3 regions of the Vibrio sp. R10-SG3-ISO10 genome follow, and region 1 is predicted to be linked to each of the others. Evidence: predicted binding sites of a transcription regulator. Region 1 holds the regulator's gene; each other region holds the start of a gene.

What was found. Region 1 encodes CRP, which controls carbon source genes, mostly activating them, when cyclic AMP is high. Its sites were predicted from a motif close to TGTGANNNNNNTCACA; they were not measured.
Region 2: a site for CRP is predicted at 903-918, ahead of mlc (sugar metabolism global transcriptional regulator Mlc). Genes of this name have one in related genera too.
Region 3: a site for CRP is predicted at 765-780, ahead of AC6R16_RS15835 (glycogen/starch/alpha-glucan phosphorylase). Genes of this name have one in related genera too.

What each region holds. Positions count from the first base shown of each region.
Region 1 is NZ_JCBDHG010000025.1:190,728-193,007, forward strand. Features, by position in the region: gene AC6R16_RS21775 (DUF1338 domain-containing protein) at 1-626, shown strand, start outside; gene crp (cAMP-activated global transcriptional regulator CRP) at 924-1,556, opposite strand; gene AC6R16_RS21785 (phosphoribulokinase) at 1,799-2,280, opposite strand, start outside.
Region 2 is NZ_JCBDHG010000018.1:162,166-164,445, forward strand. Features, by position in the region: gene pyk (pyruvate kinase) at 1-490, opposite strand, end outside; gene mlc (sugar metabolism global transcriptional regulator Mlc) at 994-2,211, shown strand.
Region 3 is NZ_JCBDHG010000022.1:510,652-512,931, forward strand. Features, by position in the region: gene malT (HTH-type transcriptional regulator MalT) at 1-348, opposite strand, end outside; gene AC6R16_RS15835 (glycogen/starch/alpha-glucan phosphorylase) at 915-2,280, shown strand, end outside.

The DNA of each region.
Region 1 (2,280 bases):
CACAACCATTCTTAGACGTAGGCTACAAGCCATGCGGTGACTATGTGTTTGAAAGCAAAAAGCTTGTTGCCAAGCATTATGAGCACCCAGACCCAAAACAGCCAAAAGTGTTCATCAGTGAATTGAAGGTTGAAGAGTGTTCTGCCGAGCTACAAGCTATTGTCGCTAAGCTTGTCGAGCAATTGGACACCAGTAAGCTAAAAGGTCATGAGTTCTTGTGTGGCGGTCGTTTGTGGGACATTAGCTTTGCTGACTTCCAGACGTTAGCGAAAGAAAGTGAGTACGCTTCTTGGCTGGCAGCACATGGTTATGGCGCCAACCACTTTACGGTTAGCGTCAATCAGCTTAACGCTTTTGAAGAAGTGAAAGGTGTCAATGATCACCTACGCGATTCCGGCTTTACCATCAATGAGTTTGGTGGCGAAGTGAAGGGGTCTCCTGATGTGCTGCTAGAGCAATCTTCAACGATGGCGGATAAAGTAGCGGTAACCTTCACTGAAGGCACAGAGATTATCCCTGGCGGTTTCTACGAGTTTGCTAAGCGCTACCCAATGAGCAACGGTGAACTTTATCCAGGGTTTGTTGCAGCTTCTGCTGATAAGATCTTCGAGAGTACTAACGGGTAGAGAGTAGATGCGAGATTCGGGCTTCGCCCTGCGAGAGTCGAGATCGGACTTCGTCCTTCGAGAGGTGGGAGCTAGTAGTGAGGCGATAGGGCCTTATGTCTACAAGGTGTTGACAGAACGAGTCCTTAATCAGTCATAATTTTCTCGATTCTCGATTCTCGATTCTCGATTCTCGATTCTCGATTCTCGATTCTCGATTCTCGATTCTCGATTCTCGATTCTCGATTCTCGATTCTCGATAAAAAAGCCACCAATGTCTCCATTGGTGGCTTTTAAAATTTTAGCGGTTAATCGAAATTAACGAGTACCGTAAACCACGATAGTTTTACCGTGTGCAGAAATTAGGTTCTGCTCTTCTAGCATCTTCAAGATACGACCTACTGTCTCACGAGAACAGCCAACGATTTGACCGATTTCTTGACGAGTGATCTTAATCTGCATGCCATCTGGGTGAGTCATCGCATCTGGTTGCTTCGCTAGGTTTAGTAGCGTTTGAGCAATACGGCCAGTTACGTCTAGGAATGCTAGGTCACCTACTTTTTGGCTAGTCACTTGTAGGCGGCTTGCCATTTGCGCAGATAAGCGCATTAGGATGTCTGGGTTCACTTGGATAAGCTGACGGAATTTCTTAAATGAGATTTCCGCAACTTCACAAGGAGATTTAGCACGAACCCATGCTGTACGCTCTTGGTCTTCTTCGAATAGACCAAGTTCACCGATAAAGTCACCTTGGTTTAGGTAAGAAAGGATCATTTCCTTACCTTCTTCGTCTTTAATAAGAACCGCTACTGAGCCTTTTACGATGTAGTACAAAGTTTCAGCTTTCTCGCCCGCGTGAATTAGCGTGCTTTTTGAAGGGTACTTATGAATATGACAATGTGAAAGAAACCACTCTAATGTTGGGTCGGTTTGAGGTTTACCTAGAACCATAATATCTCACTTCCTCTGCAGGGTACGCTTGCCGCTTTCCATATTTTAGCTAAGCCTTAATCAAGACCTACTAGGATAAGAGCACTTTACAAATGCTGCAAGCCAACTTGTGTTTCGGTAAGAAATAGTATCCTTTTTCGAAAACGATTTCTTGATTTTAATCGGGTACAACTGGGGTTTTAGTACGCAAAACTGTGCACATGATCACGGTATGAAAAGTAATCGTGTTCTAGCTGTGGGTATTAACCAATTTTGCCCGTTTCGATGAGCTGTTGAAGTATCGGTTTAACGATTAGCTCCATGGCAAAACTCATCTTACCGCCAGGGACAACAATCGTGTTATGACGCGACATAAATGCCCCATCTATCATTGCCAGTAGATATGGGTAATCTACGTTTTTAATGCCTCGTAATCGGATAACAACAAAACTCTCATCTAAACTCGGAATGCCTTTGGCGTTAAGCGGGTTAGATGTGTCGACGGTAGGGACACGTTGAAAGTTAATATGAGTACGAGAAAACTGCGGGGTAATGTAGTTCAAATAGTCATCCATGGAGCGGACGATAGAGTCCATCACCGCTTCACGCGAGTGACCACGATCGCGAGTATCGCGAACGAATTTCTGAATCCACTCTAGGTTAACGATAGGCACCATGCCAATTAGAAAATCAACATGCTGTGATACGTTAACCTCGCCATCGACAACACCGCCATGCAGACCTT
Region 2 (2,280 bases), on a different contig from region 1:
TATTGATGCCTTTGTTATTCGACAAAGGCCCACCAATAATCACCTTAGTTCTTACTTGCGACTCGTTAACGCCCATGACTTGTAGCTGAACACGGCCATCATCAAGTAATAAAATATCACCTGCAGATACATCGTTCGGTAGCTCTTTATAGTCAAGCCCGACAGCATCTTTATCACCTTGACCCGCTTCGAGTTTATTATCTAGGGTGAAAATATCACCGATGCTGAGTTGAACCTTGCCCTCTTTGAAAGTAGAGACGCGGATTTTGGGGCCTTGCAGATCGCCAAGAATGGCGACATGAGTGCCCAATTTTGCGGCGATGTTACGAACTCGAGTAGCGCGCTCTCTATGATCATCTGCGGTTCCGTGAGAGAAATTCATTCTCACCACGTTGACGCCAGCTTCTAGAATTGCTTCAAGTACACCAGGTTTATCGGTAGAAGGTCCAAGAGTAGAGACAATTTTTGTTCTTCTTTGGATTGAGGTCATTCGGAGCTCCTTGATTGATGTTGCCGCAAGATGAATTGTATGCGGCATTTATACCAACCAGAACAAATATCTGGTCATTCTTGCTGGTTAAAATCACTGATAGCGGTGTTATAGATTTTGTAGGTAGAGCAACTAGCTATCTGCAATCTATACCTTGCTCTAAGCGATTTTTCCTGCGCAATTATCTGATCAGCTATTTATCCCGATTGGTATTATGATTCAGTTTCCATTCCCAAATGCATTAGTATTAAGTATATACAGGCCTAGCATCTGTGCTGATAATTCAGATGACAATATTGTGTACGACTTTGAAAAGGTGATGGAAGACATATTTATTTATGCAAAAAAATAGGAATGGATTTGTGATAAATCCTTCGCTATTTGATTAGGTACACAAACAAACATGTTTATACGTGACACTTGTCACGGCAATCTATCAAAGCTCTTCACAATTACTTCGCAAAGTAAAAAAATTACCATGTTGTTGATATTCGGAGCACTCCATGTACATGGCTCAACCTGGCCATATTGATCATATCAAGCAGGTCAATGCTGGCCGTGTATATAAACTCATTGATCAAAAAGGCCCAATTTCTCGTATCGATCTCTCGAAGCAGAGTGAGCTTGCGCCTGCAAGTATTACTAAAATTACCCGAGAGCTGATTGAGGCACACCTTATTCATGAAACGACGGTTCAGGAAGCGACCAGTCGTGGCCGTCCTGCTGTCGGTTTACAAGTGAATAACGAAGGTTGGCAGTTTTTGTCGATGCGTCTGGGGCGCGGATATCTGACGATTGCACTGCACGAACTTGGTGGTGATGTCCTGATTGATACCAAAATCGATATCCATGAAGTCGACCAAGACGATGTGTTAGCCCGCCTATTGCATGAAATCGATGAGTTTTTCCAAACTTACTCTGAGCAGCTTGACCGTGTGACCAGTATTGCAATCACGCTCCCTGGCTTGGTCAATTCGGAAAGTGGGGTTGTGCTGCAAATGCCTCACTACAATGTCGAAAACTTACCACTTGGCCCTGAGATTTATAAAGCGACCGGGCTTCCGGTCTTTATTGCTAACGACACGCGCGCATGGGCACTAGCAGAGCGTTTATTTGGGCATTCTCAAGAGAACGAAAACTCGGTTCTCATCTCAATACACCATGGTTTAGGGGCGGGTATCATTCTTGATGGACGTGTTCTGCAAGGTCGCCATGGTAATATTGGCGAACTCGGACATATCCAGATCGATCCTAATGGTAAGCAGTGTCACTGCGGTAATCGTGGCTGTTTGGAGACGGTGGCAAGTTCGCAAGCGATTCGCAATGAAGTTGCTGAACGAATCGCTCAGGGGGAAGCCTCATCATTGTCTGACATTGAAGAAATTTCGGTGGAAGATATCTGTGAAGCTGCTGAAAATGGCGATCCTTTAGCGGTCAATGTGATTGAAAAACTCGGTGGTTACTTAGGATCGGCGATTGCGATTGTGATTAATCTTTTTAACCCTGAGAAAGTGTTGATCGGCGGCGCGATTAATCAGGCCAAAGAGGTGCTTTATCCTGCGATTCAAACTTGCATCGAAGAGCAATGTTTACCCGTTTACCATCAAGACTTAGAGCTGGTGGAGTCGCGTTTCTACAAGCAAGCTACTATGCCTGGCGCTGCATTGATTAAGCAAGCCTTGTATGACGGCCTGCTATTGATGAAAGTAATAGAAGGATAGTGTTTTCTGAGCTGTTGCTCTCCTTTATCTTTCTAGTAAACCCATATAATCTTGAATGATATATGGGTT
Region 3 (2,280 bases), on a different contig from region 1:
CATTTCCGTGAAGACTTCGCCAAACAATGAGTGAAGCGACGAGAATTGACGCTTTTCCGCTAGCTTTTGTGAATTCGGGCAACTGCCATCCGTCGCTTTATTGAGCGCTTGTAGCAGGTAGTTGATGAAGCGGAATGAATCGTTATCGCTCTCATCAATACTGTACCAGCCTACGTGTGACTTATCTGATAGCCATTGGGCGGCCATCGTGGTTTTTCCATAGCCAGCAGGAGATCTAAACAAGACCAGTTTGTAAAATGGAGCTTGTTGAAGAAGGTCTAGTACTCGTGGTCGGACAATCGCATTATGTAAGCGAGCCGGGCGAGTTAATTTCGAAGGAATCCACATCTTTTTGTCCCTATGCCGTGCCCTATATTTAGAGAATCACGTAATTCCAATCAGCTTGGTACGTAATTGAGCAAATATTGTGCAATTAAGCTTATTGGCAAGGATGTTACTTGAGAATAATCGCTACAGTTATTGATCGACGGCGGGTTTTTCGCGTAATTCACATTTTGATGCTAACTACGCCCTATTTTTGTGATTCTTGTCACTTATTGGTGGGGTGAATAATGGGATTTGATCGCCCACTTGCACCAAAAAGCATGTAATTTGCATCGTCTAGCAAATCTTATTGTGACCGAGTATGCATATTGTTCAATTGACTATGTTCCTCTACACATATCTTTAATACATCAGTTATAGGTTAAATGCGTTGATGGTGTGATCCCTATCACCAGAGCTCAGACGATGTTGAATTTAAATGAGAGTTAGATCACTGAGCCCTTGGTAATACGCCCTCTACGCCCTTCGTCCTCCTCCCAAATTGCCGTGTTGTGGGAGGATGTTTTGCTGTTCATGTCAATGCACGATATGGCACAGATGGATTAGAACCAATAAGTGAGATTTCTCTAATGAAACCTACGCAACAGAAAAATTTTGATAAAGCGACTTTCCAAGCTGATGTGAAGAAGCACCTTTCAGCAACTTACGCTAAGACTGAAGAGACTGCGACAGCGCGTGAGTGGTACTTAGCTATGGGCAAAGCGCTTGCTGAACTAACAACATTTGACTTGCTTAAAACTGAGCAAGATCCAAAAATCAAAAACGCAAAAAGCGTTAACTACTTATCTCTAGAATTCCTAATTGGTCGTCTAACAGGTAACAACCTAATCAGCATGGGTCTATATGATCAAATCACTGATGCGATGGCTGAACTAGGTCAAAACCTAACGGACCTACTTGAAGAAGAGCGTGATCCTTCACTGGGTAACGGTGGTCTAGGTCGTTTGGCAGCGTGTTTTATGGATTCGTGTGCTGCACAAGAATACCCAACAGTAGGTTACGGCCTACACTACGAATACGGTCTGTTTAAACAATCGTTCGAAGAAGGTCGTCAGCAAGAAGCACCAGACGCATGGCGCGGTGTTGAAGGCTACCCTTGGGAAGTCGCGCGTCCTAAACTTGCGCAAGAAATTGGCTTCTATGGTCATGTCGAAGTAACACATGAGAACGGTAAAGAAGTTCGTAAATGGGTACCGGGTATGAGCGTAAAAGCAATGCCTTGGGATCTACCAATCGTGGGTTACGAGTCAGATACAGTTTACCCACTACGTCTTTGGGAATGTCAGGCAATTGCACCATTCTCACTAGCGAGCTTTAACAACGGCGACTACTTTGAAGCGCAGCACGCTCTTATCGATGCGGGCAATATCACTAAAGTTCTCTACCCGAATGATAACCACGAGAAAGGCAAAACTCTGCGTCTAATGCAGCAGTACTTCCACTCGGCGGCATCGGTACGCGACATTCTACGTCGTCATGAAGAAGCAGGTTTTGCGCTGGCTGATCTTCCTAAGCAAGAAACAATTCAGCTTAACGATACGCACCCAACAATTGCTATCCCAGAGCTAATGCGCATCCTTATCGACGAGAAAGGCCTATCTTGGGATAAAGCGTGGGATATCAGTGCAAATACTTTTGCCTACACTAACCACACGCTACTACCAGAAGCACTAGAAGCGTGGCCTGAGTCGCTGATTCAGCGTCTACTACCTCGTCATATGGAAATCATTTTTGAAATCAACCACCGCTTCCTACAAGAAGTACGTAAGATGTGGCCTGGTGATGGTGAGAAGCAAGCGAAGCTGTCTATCATCCAAGAAGGTTTCAACCGCATGGTTCGCATGGCTAACCTTTGTGTTATCGGTTCTTACAAAGTCAACGGTGTAGCAGCGCTTCACTCAGAGCTAGTGAAGAAAGACCTATTCCCTGAGTTTA